3 regions of the Streptomyces sp. NPDC090088 genome follow, and region 2 is predicted to be linked to each of the others. Evidence: riboswitches for the same ligand, from Rfam matches in the RefSeq annotation. Region 2 holds a riboswitch; each other region holds the start of a gene.
What was found. Region 2 has a riboswitch for cyclic di-AMP ahead of ACIPSJ_RS10740 (NlpC/P60 family protein). Riboswitches for the same ligand answer to the same signal wherever they lie in the genome.
Positions count from the first base shown of each region.

Region 1: linked by a shared signal. The riboswitch ahead of ACIPSJ_RS30545 (transglycosylase family protein) and the one ahead of ACIPSJ_RS10740 (NlpC/P60 family protein) in region 2 are both predicted to bind cyclic di-AMP.
Region 3: linked by a shared signal. The riboswitch ahead of ACIPSJ_RS16025 (M23 family metallopeptidase) and the one ahead of ACIPSJ_RS10740 (NlpC/P60 family protein) in region 2 are both predicted to bind cyclic di-AMP.

Region 1 is NZ_JBIVDZ010000006.1:596,734-601,150, forward strand. It holds gene ACIPSJ_RS30535 (cytochrome P450) at 1-1,163, shown strand, start outside; gene ACIPSJ_RS30540 (transglycosylase family protein) at 1,341-2,324, shown strand; cyclic di-AMP (ydaO/yuaA leader) riboswitch at 2,522-2,722, shown strand; gene ACIPSJ_RS30545 (transglycosylase family protein) at 2,727-3,407, shown strand; gene eno (phosphopyruvate hydratase) at 3,771-4,417, shown strand, end outside.
Region 2 is NZ_JBIVDZ010000002.1:440,041-444,457, reverse strand. It holds gene pcrA (DNA helicase PcrA) at 1-1,363, opposite strand, end outside; cyclic di-AMP (ydaO/yuaA leader) riboswitch at 1,697-1,869, shown strand; gene ACIPSJ_RS10740 (NlpC/P60 family protein) at 1,878-3,032, shown strand; gene ACIPSJ_RS10735 (tellurite resistance/C4-dicarboxylate transporter family protein) at 3,260-4,228, shown strand; gene ACIPSJ_RS10730 (hypothetical protein) at 4,252-4,417, opposite strand, start outside.
Region 3 is NZ_JBIVDZ010000003.1:20,395-24,811, reverse strand. It holds tRNA gene ACIPSJ_RS16035 (tRNA-Met) at 84-157, shown strand; gene ACIPSJ_RS16030 (PP2C family protein-serine/threonine phosphatase) at 336-1,529, shown strand; cyclic di-AMP (ydaO/yuaA leader) riboswitch at 1,793-1,952, shown strand; gene ACIPSJ_RS16025 (M23 family metallopeptidase) at 1,960-3,000, shown strand; gene ACIPSJ_RS16020 (aldo/keto reductase) at 3,186-4,130, shown strand; gene ACIPSJ_RS16015 (PrsW family intramembrane metalloprotease) at 4,269-4,417, opposite strand, start outside.

The sequences.
Region 1 (4,417 bases), on a different contig from region 2:
GGGCCACGCTGCCCAGTGGGGTGGAGGCGTGGCTGGTGACCCGTTACGCGGATGCCAAGCAGGCGCTCGCCGACCCCCGGCTCTCCAAGAACCCGGCGCATCACGACGAGCCGGCGCACGCCAAGGGGAAGACCGGGATCCCGGGGGAGCGCAAGGCCGAGCTGATGACGCATCTGCTGAACATCGACCCGCCGGACCACACCCGGCTGCGGCGGCTGGTCAGCAAGGCGTTCACGCCGCGCCGGGTGGCGGAGTTCGCGCCCCGGGTGCAGGAGCTGACCGACCGGCTCATCGACGGGTTCGCGGAGAAGGGGGAGGCGGACCTCATCCACGAGTTCGCCTTCCCGCTCCCCATCTACGCCATCTGCGACCTGCTGGGCGTCCCGCGCGAGGACCAGGACGACTTCCGGGACTGGGCGGGAATGATGATCCGGCACGGCGGCGGGCCGCGGGGCGGGGTCGCGCGGTCGGTGAAGAAGATGCGCGGCTATCTGGCCGAGCTGATCCACCGGAAGCGGGAGGCGCTGCCCGCCGAGGCCGGTCCGGGCGAGGATCTGATCTCCGGGCTCATCCGGGCCTCGGACCACGGTGAGCACCTCACCGAGAACGAGGCCGCCGCGATGGCCTTCATCCTGCTGTTCGCCGGGTTCGAGACGACCGTCAACCTGATCGGGAACGGGACGTACGCCCTGCTCACCCACCCGGAGCAGCGGGTCCGGCTGGAGGACTCCCTGGGCGCCGGTGAGCGCGGTCTGCTGGAGACCGGCGTCGAGGAACTCCTGCGCTACGACGGGCCGGTGGAGCTGGCCACCTGGCGGTTCGCCACCGAGCCGCTCGGCATCGGCGGGCAGCGCATCGCGGCCGGCGACCCGGTGCTGGTCGTCCTCGCCGCGGCGGACCGGGACCCGGAGCGGTTCGCCGAGCCGGACACCCTGGACCTCTCGCGGCGGGACAACCAGCACCTCGGATACGGCCACGGCATCCACTACTGCCTGGGCGCCCCGCTCGCCCGTCTGGAGGGCCAGACCGCGCTCGCCACCCTCCTCACCCGGCTGCCCGATCTGCGACTCGCGGCGGATCCGGACGAGTTGCGCTGGCGCGGCGGGCTCATCATGCGCGGACTGCGCACCCTTCCGGTGGAGTTCACCCCCGTCGCCCGGTAAGTCACCGGTAGGCCCGTTACCAGCCAAAGGTGACCAGCACTCAAGTCTGTGATCTTCACGTGATCTGCGCGGCATTAACTTGTGACAAGTGATCGTCTGCCTATACGTTCACCCATCAGTGCGGCGCCCTGCGGGACCCGCCGCACCGGTCACCGCTGTCGCTCGAAAGGTTTCCGCATGCTCTCCGGGAACGGTCGTCACCGTCGCCCCCGTCAGGCTCCGGCCCTGCTCGTCGCGGCCGGAGTGACCGGCTCCGCCATCGCCCTCCCGCTGCTCGGGGCGGCGAGCGCCAACGCGGCCGACGGCACCACCTGGGACCAGGTGGCCAACTGCGAGAGCGGCGGCTCCTGGAGCATGGACACCGGCAACGGCTACTACGGCGGCCTGCAGATGTCGCAGGACGACTGGGACACGTACGGCGGTACGCAGTACGCCACCACGCCCGACCTGGCGAGCCGTTCGCAGCAGATCGCGGTCGCCGAGAAGATCCTCGCCGACCAGGGCACCAAGCCCTGGCGGACCTGCGCCCTGCTCGCCGGGCTCTCCTCGGACGACGCCTCCGTGAACGTCGACCCGGGCGACGGCGGATCGGATGATTCGTCCGGTTCCTCCGACTCTTCGGACTCGTCCTCCGGGCTGTCGGACTCGTCCTCGTCCTCGGGCTCCGACTCCTCCTCGGACGCCACGGACTCCGGGGACGCCTCCGCCACCCCCTCCCCGAGCGCGAGCGCGAGCGGCGACTCCAAGACGGACACTCCAACCAAGTCCACCAAGACGGACAAGTCGGAATCCTCCAAGTCCGACACCTCGAAGGTCGACGAGAACCCTGTAGTGCCCCAGACCGACGACTCGGACAATTCGTGGCAGACCGGCGGCTCTTGGAGCCTGGTCGACACGGGCACCGCGAGCACCGGCGGCAAGCACCGCGGCGGCTTGGCGGACGAAAGCGCGACAAACGGTCAGAAGACCACCTCCTCCGGGCGTCACGCCTCCCGCGACAGCGGCACCTACACCGTCCGGGACGGCGACACCCTCGCCTCCATCGCCGACTCCCTTGACCTCGACGGCGGATGGCGTGCGCTCTACGCCGCGAACAAGGCGGACATCGGCGCCGACCCGAACGCCATCGCTCCCGGTCAGACCCTGAAACTCAGCAGCTAATCGGGCGAAAAGCGGCGGGAGTTGGCGCCCCGCTTCGAGTCGAATGTCCGGTTTGGTGAAAGTGTGGGATGAGTCTCAGAAGCCCTGATCATCTTTGAAATTCACCTGATGCCCTGTTTACGGTCAAGGCCGCTCGTCACCACGAGCCCCGGCCGTCGCAACGCCGAGTCCTGCCAGCGGCCGTCCGGGAACAGTCGTCGCGTCAAGCGCCGTAGGCAGGAGCGGGGGACCCAAGGTAAGTGCCGGGTCCGGCAGTTGAGCCCTCAGGGGCCTCATGGCCGAAAGGCCGCCGGAACCGGCTCGGGGTGAAGTCGCGCACCGACAGACAGGTGTGCGGCCGGGCAACTCAACCGGCCCGAACCCGACAGCTCACCTCGCAGGCGTCGGTGAGGGGATCGATCCATGCTGTTTTCCGGCAAGGGCAAGCACCGCCGTCCGTCCAAGGCCGTCCGCGCCATCGCCGTCGCCGGGGTCACCGGCGTCGCCGTCGCCGCCCCGCTGATGGCGGCCGGCAGCGCCTCCGCCGCTACCGCCTCCGAGTGGGACACCGTCGCCCAGTGCGAGTCCGGCGGCAACTGGTCCATCAACACCGGCAACGGCTACTACGGCGGCCTGCAGTTCTCCGCCTCGACCTGGGCCGCGTACGGCGGCACCGCCTACGCCGCGCAGGCCAACCAGGCCACCAAGGCGCAGCAGATCACGATCGCCGAGAAGGTCCTCGCCGCGCAGGGCAAGGGCGCCTGGCCGGTCTGCGGCACGGGCCTGTCCAGCGCCACCTACACGGGCGGCAGCACCGGCTCCTCCAACTCGACGAGCACCGGCACCAGCACCCGCTCGACCGACACCCAGGCCGCCTCCCGCTCCGCCGAGCGTCCGGCCGCCAAGAAGACCATCACCACCCCGACCGGCAAGAAGGTCAAGAAGGGCGACGGCGAGTACAAGGTCGTCAAGGGTGACACCCTCAGCTCGATCGCCGAGAAGCACAAGGTCAAGGGCGGCTGGCAGGCGCTGTTCAAGCTGAACAAGGACATCGTCGACGACGCCGACTTCATCTACCCCGGCCAGCAGCTGCACCTGAAGTAGGACACAGGCGGACCGCCCCAAGAAATACGGGGCGCCCAGCTGAACCACAGCCCCTTCACAACCGTGGTCCTCATAGTGGGGACCACGTGAGGGTCACCCCCGTCCCCCACGGGCCCCCGCCTCGGTGCGTTTTCCCCCGTACGCACCGGGGCGGGGTTTCTCTTTGGCCGGTTCTTCTCCCGTTCTTCATCCGGCCCCCCTTTGTTCCGAGGGTGAACAATAGATACCGTCTGTCCTTGTCCACGGGACGGTCGGTCGACGGCCGACGGCCCCGGGGCGGTTAGGCTCTAGTCGCAAGGCTGAGCAAGGGCCGACAAGGCCCGCGTGCGCCCCGCACAACCAGCGTCACATCCCAAGAAGGAGATGCTCGTGCCGTCCATCGACGTCGTCGTAGCCCGGGAAATCCTGGACTCCCGAGGCAACCCCACGGTCGAGGTCGAGGTCGGCCTCGACGACGGCAGCACGGGTCGTGCCGCCGTTCCGTCCGGCGCCTCCACGGGTGCCTTCGAGGCCATCGAGCTCCGTGACGGCGACCCCAACCGCTACCTGGGCAAGGGCGTCGAGAAGGCCGTCCTCGCCGTGATCGAGCAGATCGGCCCGGAGCTCGTCGGCTACGACGCCACCGAGCAGCGCCTCATCGACCAGGCGATGTTCGACCTGGACGCCACCGACAACAAGGGCTCGCTCGGCGCCAACGCCATCCTCGGCGTCTCCCTCGCCGTCGCGCACGCCGCCTCCGAGGCGTCCGACCTGCCGCTGTTCCGCTACCTCGGTGGCCCGAACGCGCACCTGCTGCCCGTCCCGATGATGAACATCCTCAACGGCGGCTCGCACGCGGACTCCAACGTCGACATCCAGGAGTTCATGATCGCCCCGATCGGCGCGGAGTCCTTCTCCGAGGCGCTGCGCTGGGGTGCCGAGGTCTACCACACCCTCAAGAAGGTCCTGAAGTCGAAGGGCCTGGCCACCGGCCTCGGCGACGAGGGCGGCTTCGCCCCGAACCTCGGCTC
Region 2 (4,417 bases):
TGTACGGCAGGCCGACGCGGATGAAGATCTCCTCGAAGACACGGGACTGGGCGTTGGTCCGGTAGAAGACGGCGACATCGCCGGCCTTCGCCTCGCCCGCGTCCGTCAGACGGTCTATCTCGTCGGCGACGAACTGCGCCTCGTCGTGCTCGGTGTCGGCGACGTAGCCGGTGATCTGCGCGCCCGCGCCCGCGTTGGTCCACAGGTTCTTGGGGCGGCGGGACTCGTTGCGCTCGATGACCGCGTTGGCGGCGGAGAGGATCGTCTGCGTGGAGCGGTAGTTCTGCTCCAGGAGGATCGTCGTCGCGTTCGGGTAGTCCTCCTCGAACTGGAGGATGTTGCGGATCGTCGCGCCCCGGAAGGCGTAGATCGACTGGTCGGCGTCGCCGACGACGCAGAGCTCCGCCGGGGGCAGGTCGTGCTCGGCGGGCGGGGTGGTCTCCTCGGGCGCGCCGGTGCCGACCAGCTCGCGCACGAGCGTGTACTGGGCGTGGTTGGTGTCCTGGTACTCGTCGACCAGGACGTGCCGGAAGCGGCGGCGGTAGTGCTCGGCGACGTCCGGGAAGGCGCGCAGCAGGTTGACCGTGGTCATGATCAGGTCGTCGAAGTCGAGGGCGTTCGCCTCGCGCAGCCGCGACTGGTAGAGGGCGTAGGCCTGGGCGAGGGTCTTCTCGAAGCCGTCGCTCGCGCGGGCGGCGAAGTCCTCCTCGTCGACCAGCTCGTTCTTCAGGTTGCTGACCTGGGCGCTGAACGACTTCGGCGGGTAGCGCTTGGGGTCGAGGTCCAGGTCGCGGCAGACCAGGGCCATCAGCCGCTTGGAGTCGGCCGCGTCGTAGATCGAGAAGGAGGAGGTGAAGCCGAGCTTCTTGCTCTCCCTGCGCAGGATCCGCACGCACGCGCTGTGGAAGGTCATCACCCACATCGCGTTCGCGCGCGGGCCGACGAGCTGCTCGACGCGCTCCTTCATCTCGCCCGCGGCCTTGTTGGTGAAGGTGATCGCGAGGATCTGGCCCGGGTGGACATGGCGCTCGCCGAGGAGGTGGGCGATGCGGTGGGTGAGCACGCGCGTCTTGCCGGAACCGGCGCCGGCCACGATGAGCAGCGGGGAGCCGGCGTGCACGACCGCCGCCCGCTGGTTGTCGTTCAGCCCGTCCAGGAGCGCCGCCGCGTCCAGGGCGGGGCGGGGGGCGCCGTCGCGGTAGTGGGCGTCCCGGTCCGGGGGCGCGTCGAACTTCCCGCCGAACAGGTCGTCCGGAATCGGCTCCGGTACGTGCTCGTCCTCGGGCGGCGGCGGGGGTTCCTCCTCGTGGCCGCGCGGGGGCTGGAGGCTCGCCAGGAAGCTGTCGTCAAAGAGGCTGCTCATCGCTCTCCGAGTCTAGGCCGCCCCACTGACAACCGGCCGCCACCCCGAGAACTCGCCCGGGTGACCGCACGATTTCCCTCCGTCACGGCCGGTCGGCGCACGTCACGAGCGGCCGCGAGCGGCCAAGGGCGGCCACGAGCGACCGGAAGCCACCACACCGAACACCCGGCAAATGACCCACAACGCCCCGAACCGCCCTGGTCGAACTCGCCCGAACGCCAAGGTCACGAAAATGTATCGGGCATATCGCACATCAACCTTCACACGGGCCACACGAGTTGGCTAGCGTGCCGGTCAGGCCGTACGACACCCACCGGCGAACGTCGCCGGGCCGTACGGCCTCCGCCGAGTCCGGGACGCCCTCGCGCGTCCGGAGCCGGGGACCCACACCGACCTTGGGGTGAATCGGTCCCGACTCCCCTCCCGGGGAGGGACCGTAGGGCAACCCTTCCGAACCACCCGCCCGAACCCGACAGCTAACTCGGTAGGCGGAACATGGAAGGAGTCGCCTCCGTTGGCGTCGCACCGCAAGTCCCGCCCCTCGGGAACGCGCGTAGCAGGCATACGCACCCCCGCCCTGGCCACCGCCGCCCTCACCTCCGTCGCCCTGCTCTCGCAGACGGCCAACGCCGCGCCCTCCGCGGACGGCAAGCCGAGCATGGAGGAGGTGGAGAAGAAGGTCGACGACCTCTACCGGCAGGCCGAGTCGGCGACCGAGAAGTACAACGCGGCCAAGGAGAAGACCGGCACGCAGCGCAAGCAGGTCGACACCCTGCTCGACGACGTCGCCCGGCGCACGGACCGGCTGAACAAGGCGCGTGAGGAGCTGGGGTCGTTCGCCGCGGCCCAGTACCGGACCGGCGCCAGCGCCCCCGACACGGCGACCTTCCTGCTCGCGGACAGTCCGCAGGACTACTTCGACCAGACGCAGCTGATGAGCCGGCTGACCTCGCGCCAGAAGGACGCGGTCGACGACTACGCCACCCAGCAGTCCGCGACCATGAAGAAGCGGCAGGAAGCCGCCAAGAGCCTCGAGACGCTCACCGAGACGCAGGACGACCTCAAGACCGCCAAGACCACCGTCCAGACGAAACTGGCCTCCGCGCGGGAGCTGCTCTCCAAGCTGACGGCGCAGGAGAAGGCGCGGCTGGCCCAGATCGAGAAGCAGAAGCAGGAGGCGGCGGCGCGCAAGGCCGCGGAACTCGCGAAGCAGCAGGCGGCCGCCGCTGCCGCGGCCGAGCAGGACACCTCGTCGTCCTCCTCGTCGACATCGTCCTCCAGCGGCTCCTCGTCCTCCGACTCCTCCTACGCCACGAAGGCCGACAAGGCCATCGCCTTCGCCCGCGCGCAGATCGGCAAGCCGTACGTCTGGGGAGCGACCGGCCCCGGCTCCTACGACTGCTCCGGGCTCTCGCAGGCCGCCTGGAAGGCCGCGGGCGTCTCCCTGCCCCGCACCACCTACGACCAGGTGAACGCCGGCACCACCGTCTCCCTCGCCGACGCCCGGCCCGGCGACCTGGTCTTCTTCTACGACGACGTCAGCCACGTCGGCATCTACATCGGCAACGGCATGATGATCCACGCCCCGAAGCCCGGCGCGTACGTCCGGGAGGAGTCGATCTACTACGGCGGCGAGTCGATCATCCACAGCGTGGTGCGACCGGCTTGAGGTGACGGAGGCAGGGGGCCGGGAGCGGGGGCACATGTCGCCGGGCCGGGGCGGGGGCGCACATCGCCTGGTCTCGGGCGCCCCCGACCACTCCTCCACACCCGCCCGCACCCCACCACCCCCGGACGCCCCGCGCCCGTTCCTCTGTCCCGCGCCCGCGCGGTTTTCGCGCTCCCCGCGCGCGTGCCCCGGCCACGCCACGGGTGATGCTCCTTAGCATCGGCGACATGTCCGGCAATTCTCCCTTCCGCGCCTGGTGGGCGCAGCGCCCGCCGGCGGCCGGGGCCGCCGTGATGGCCACCGGCATCGTGTCGGTCGGTCTGCATCTCACGGGGGCCGAGACCCTGTCCCGGATCGCGCTGGTGCTGGCGTGTGTGGCGTGGGCGGGGCTGGCCGTGGACTTCGTCGCGCGCCTGCTGCTGGACCGCGGACGCTGGCTGACGGACGCGCGGACGCCGGGCGCGCTCACCGCGGTGGCGGCCACGACGGTGCTCGGGACGCGCTTCTCGGCACTCGGCCGGCAGACCCTCGCCGAGGCCCTGCTGGCGCTGTCGGCGGTGCTGTGGCCGCCGCTGCTGATCCTCGTCGTACGGCACTGGACGCGGCGCATGCCCGGTGCGGTGTTCCTGGACTGTGTGGCCACGCAGGGGCTGGCCGTCCTGGCCGCGACGCTGGCGGCGGCCCTGACGGCGGCCTGGCTCGCGCACACCGCGCTGGTGCTGTTCTGGCTGGGGCTGGTGCTGTACGGGTTCGCGCTGGCCCGCTTCGACCGGCGGCAGGTCCTGGAGGGGCCGGGCGACCAGTGGATCGCGGGCGGGGCGCTCGCGATCTCCGCGCTGGCCGGGGCGAAGCTGCTGGCCGCCGACAGCGCCCGGCTGTACCTGTGGAACGACGACGACCGGGGCGTGCTGCGCACGGTGACGGTGGCGCTGCTGGTCCTGGACCTCGCCTGGTACGCCGTGCTGCTGGTCGCGGAGGCGGTACGGCCCCGGCCGCGTTACGACGTGCGCCGCTGGGCGACGGTGTTCCCGATGGGGATGACGGCCGTGGCGATGCTGTCCACCGAGGCCGCTCTCGACATCCCCTGGCTGAAGGGGCCGGGACAGGTGCTGGTCTGGGTCGCGGTGGCGGCATGGCTGACGGTGGCGGCAGGGGCGGCGGCAGCCGAGCGCGCCGCCCTCGGGAAGGGCTCCTGACCGTCAGGACCCCAGCACGTCGATCAGGTCCACAGCACGGCGATGAAGATGTTCGCCATGGTCAGCAGGCCCACCAGGCCGAACGCGCCCTTCTCCACCTTCTCGTCGTCCCGCTTCACGTAGACGAGGCCGAGGATCACGATCAGCAGCGCGAGCTTGACGCCGATCTTGACCGTGTTGACGTGGTGG
Region 3 (4,417 bases), on a different contig from region 2:
GTGTGAACCGGGGGCCCGCGGACCCCACCGGTATTAACCCGTGTGACTCACGTGCTTCTGATGGCGTATGCTGGTTTCACCGACGCGGGGTGGAGCAGCTCGGTAGCTCGCTGGGCTCATAACCCAGAGGTCGCAGGTTCAAATCCTGTCCCCGCTACTGATGACTCAGGGCCGGAATCCAAGATCTTGGATTCCGGCCCTGAGTCGTACCCGGGGCGTACTGCTGCCGTACCGCCGCCATATCCGTCCGTACTCATCCGCCCGGCCCACACCGCTCGCCCCGACCCGCGCACGCCCGCGAACCTGGACGGACACACATTGGACACAGGGGACATATGGGGAGTCGTACCGTGGGCCCTGGAGAGGTGCCGGAGGGCGGGTCGGCAGTCGCCCGCAGCCTGGCCCGCTTCCTGCCCGCCCTGCTGATCGCCGCCGGTGTCTGCTACGACCTTCTCACCCCGGCGGTCTTCACCGCCGCCCCGTTCTTCACGGCCGCCCCGCTGATCGCCGCCCCCCTCTCCTCCCTGCGCACCACCGTCCTCACGGGCGTCGCCGCGCTCCTCGCCACCTACGCCGTGCACGCGCGCTTCGGTTTCCGCCCCGACGCCGACGCCCTGACCGAGATCCTGACCGTGGCCACCGTCGCCGTCCTCGCCGTCGGCATCAACCGGATCGTCCGCATCGGCGACCAGCGTCTCGCCTCCGCCCACGAGATCGCCGAGGCCGCCCAGCGGGCCGTGCTGCCCGAGCCCGCCGAGCGGATCGGCGGCTTCGAGATCGCGGCCCGTTACGAGGCCGCCCAGGAGGGCGCCTTCATCGGCGGCGACCTGTACGCCGTCCAGGACACCCCGTACGGCGTCCGGCTGGTGGTCGGGGACGTCCGAGGCAAGGGCATGGGCGCGGTCGCCGCCGTCGCCGTGGTCATCGGCGCCTTCCGGGAGGCCGCCGAGCAGGAGGCCACGCTGGAGGCCGTTGCCGGGCGGCTGGAGCGGGCGCTGGTGCGCGAGGGTGTGCGGCGCGGCGGGGTCGAGGCCGACGAGGGGTTCGCCACCGCCGTACTCGCCGAACTCCCGCACGGCGGCGGAGACGGCGACGGCAGCGGCAGCGGCAGCGGCAGCGGCGATGGCAATGGCAATGGCAATGGCAATGGCAATGGCAATGGTGACGGCACGGTCCGGATCGTCAACCGCGGGCATCCGCCGCCCCTGCTGCTGTACGGCGACGGGCGGGTGTCCGCGGTGCGGGCGCCGGAGGCCGCGCTGCCGCTGGGGATGGGCGCGTTGGGGGCGTGGCCCGACCGGGCCGCCGAGCACGCGTTCCCCGGCGGAGCGACCCTGTTGCTGTACACCGACGGCCTCTCCGAGGCGCGGGACGCGCACGGCCGGTTCTACGACCCCGAACGGCGGCTGGCCGGCCGTACCTTCGCCGCCCCCGGCGCCCTGCTGGCCCGGCTCGCGGCCGAGGTGCGCCGGCACACCGGCGGCGGCATGACGGACGACATGGCGCTGCTCGCCGTACGACGGCCCTGAGCTCGGCGGCAAGGGTGGCGCACGTGACGGAGGGTGGCCGGACGACCGCCCTCCGCATAACGTCTGAGTCACCATCAAAACGTGTGTGACTCCTGTGTTGAGCAGGAGGCCTGGTCAACTCGACCGTTTTTGACCTGTCGTGGCTGGTAAGTCCATGCTTTGAAAGCTTAATGATCAAGGAGAACAGCTTGGAATCTGACAGCTGGGTCTATTAACGTTCGATAACGCAGCGCGGTCGTCCCAGCCGTCACCCGCGACGGCTCCGCGCGCACGCGCCGAATCCCGCAAGGGAACCGGGGAACCACCACCTTGGGGTGAATCGCACGGCTGCCGCCGGTAGGAATCGGTCGGTATACGCGCGTAGGAGACCTTCCCGCTCCGAACCCGTCAGCTAACCCGGTAGGCGACGGAAGGAAAGGAGTGCGCCCGCGTGGCGTCCAACCGGCCTGCTCCGACAGCCCCGTTCGTGCCCAGCCAGCGTCAACCCGACACCTTCGGCTACGGCAGCTACCGCACCGACGAGGGCCCCTGGGAGGAGTGGAACCCCACCGAGGATTCCCTCGCCCAGGCACGCGGCCGGCACCGCGTCGCCAAGCAGAAGGGCGGCGGACTCGCCCGCAGCTCCACGGTGCTCGGCGTCGGTGTCATCGCCGCCGTCGGCGCGGGCGGCATGGCCAGCGCCAACACCGGCAAGCCGCCGGTCTCCATCTCGCTGCCCGACCTGCCGTCGTCCGTCGACTCCCTGCTCGGCGAGGGCGGCGGCCACCAGGCCACCCAGACCGCGCTCAGCAGCGTCACCACCACGACGACCGCCACCGACGCGGACTCCTCCTCGTCCGACGCCGGCGAGGCGCTGCGCAGCCGGATCATCGCCCAGGCCGAGCAGCAGCAGAACCAGCTCGACACCAAGGCCAGCGCCAAGGCCGTGGCCGCCGCCGACAAGGCGGTCTACGCCGCGGAGGCCAAGGCGGTGAAGGCGGCGGCCGCCAAGGCCGCCGACGCCAAGGAGCAGGCCGAGGCCGACGCCAAGGCGAAGGCCGAGAAGGAGCGCCTCGCCGCGCTGGCCAAGCAGTACACGCTGCCGGTCGTCTCGTACACGATCACCGGCACCTTCGGCCAGGCCGGCTCCATGTGGTCCTCCGGCTACCACACCGGGCTCGACTTCGCCGCGCCCACCGGCACGCTCATCAAGGCCGTCCACGGCGGCACGGTCACCGAGGCGGGCTGGGCCGGTTCCTACGGCTACCGCACGATCCTGACCCTGGACGACGGCACCGAGCTGTGGTTCTGCCACCAGTCGTCGATCAGCGTCTCCGTCGGCCAGAAGGTCGCCACCGGCGATGTCATCGGCCGCGTGGGCGCCACCGGCAACGTCACCGGCCCGCACCTCCACCTGGAGGTCCACCCCGGCGGCCAGGCCACCGGCATCGACCCCATGACCTGGCTGCGCGGCAAGGGCCTCAACCCGTAACGGGTCACCCCCGACCCGCGACGAGCCACGATCCGACCCCCGGGATCCCCGGCGGCCCCGACGACAACCCCCCGGCGTCCGGGCCGCCGGTCCGGTGTTTCCGGCGGGACGCCCGTGCGCCTGTTTACGAAACCTTCGTACTGCGCCGGGATGGCCTGCCGGGGCGGCCCGCGTTGATACAGAGCATGACTGCTCTTCGCAAACTCGGCTCCTCCGACCTCGAGGTCTTCCCGCTCTCCCTCGGTGGCAACGTCTTCGGCTGGACCGCCGACGAGGCCGCCTCCTTCGCCGTCCTGGACGCCTACGCGGCCGCCGGCGGCAACTTCGTGGACACCGCCGACTCCTACACGGCCTGGATCGAGGGCAACCAGGGCGGCGAGTCCGAGACGATCATCGGCAAGTGGGTCACGGCGCGCGGCAACCGCGACGACATCGTCATCGCGACGAAGGTCAGCCAGCACCCCGAGTACCCCGGCCTGTCCGCCGCCAACATCAAGGCCGCCGCCGACGCCTCCCTGCGCCGTCTCGGCACCGACCACATCGACCTCTACTACACGCACTTCGACAAGCCGGAGATCCCGGTCGAGGAGATCATCGGCGCGCTCGACGAGCTGGTGCGGGCGGGCAAGGTCCGGCACATCGCCGCGTCCAACATCACGCCGGAGCGCCTCCAGGAGTCCCTGGACCTCTCCGACCGCGAGGGCCTCGCCCGGTACGTCGCCCTCCAGCCCCACTACAACCTGGTCTCCCGCGACACCTACGAGGGCCCCCTCCAGGACCTGGCCTCGCGCACCGGCCTCGCCGCGGTCCCGTACTTCTCCCTGGCCGCCGGCTTCCTCACCGGCAAGTACCGTCCCGGCACGACGGTCGACAGCGCCCGCGCGGGCCGCGCCGCCCAGTACCTGGAGTCCGAGCGCGGCCGGCGGGTCCTCGCCGCCCTGGACGAGATCGCCGAGACCCACTCGGCCCCCGTCCCCACCGTCGCCCTCGCCTGGCTGGCGGCCCAGCCCACCGTCGCGGCCCCCATCGCCTCGGCCCGCACCCTGGACCAGCTCCCCGCCCTGCTGGGCGTGGCGGACCTGCACCTCACGGACGAGGAGGTCACCAGGCTGACGGCGGCCTCGGCCTGACGGCGGCCTCACGGGCACCGTGACCTGACGGGCGCCTCGGCCCGCCCGCTCATGCTCCGCCGGTGATTCTCTTCCGCCGCAGCGGCGCCCAGCCGCGACGGCGGATTCCGGCGGTGCCCACCGGCCGTACCGGCCGTACTACGTCCGGTACGGGTTGTACGAGGGGTACGGGACCGCCGTCCCGTACCACCCCGGCCCCCCGTAGGCCGGCGCCGGAAGGCCGGCGTACCCCGGCCATCCGCTCGGTGCGGCCGTCCGGGCCGCGTAGTCCAGGGCCGGGCGGACCA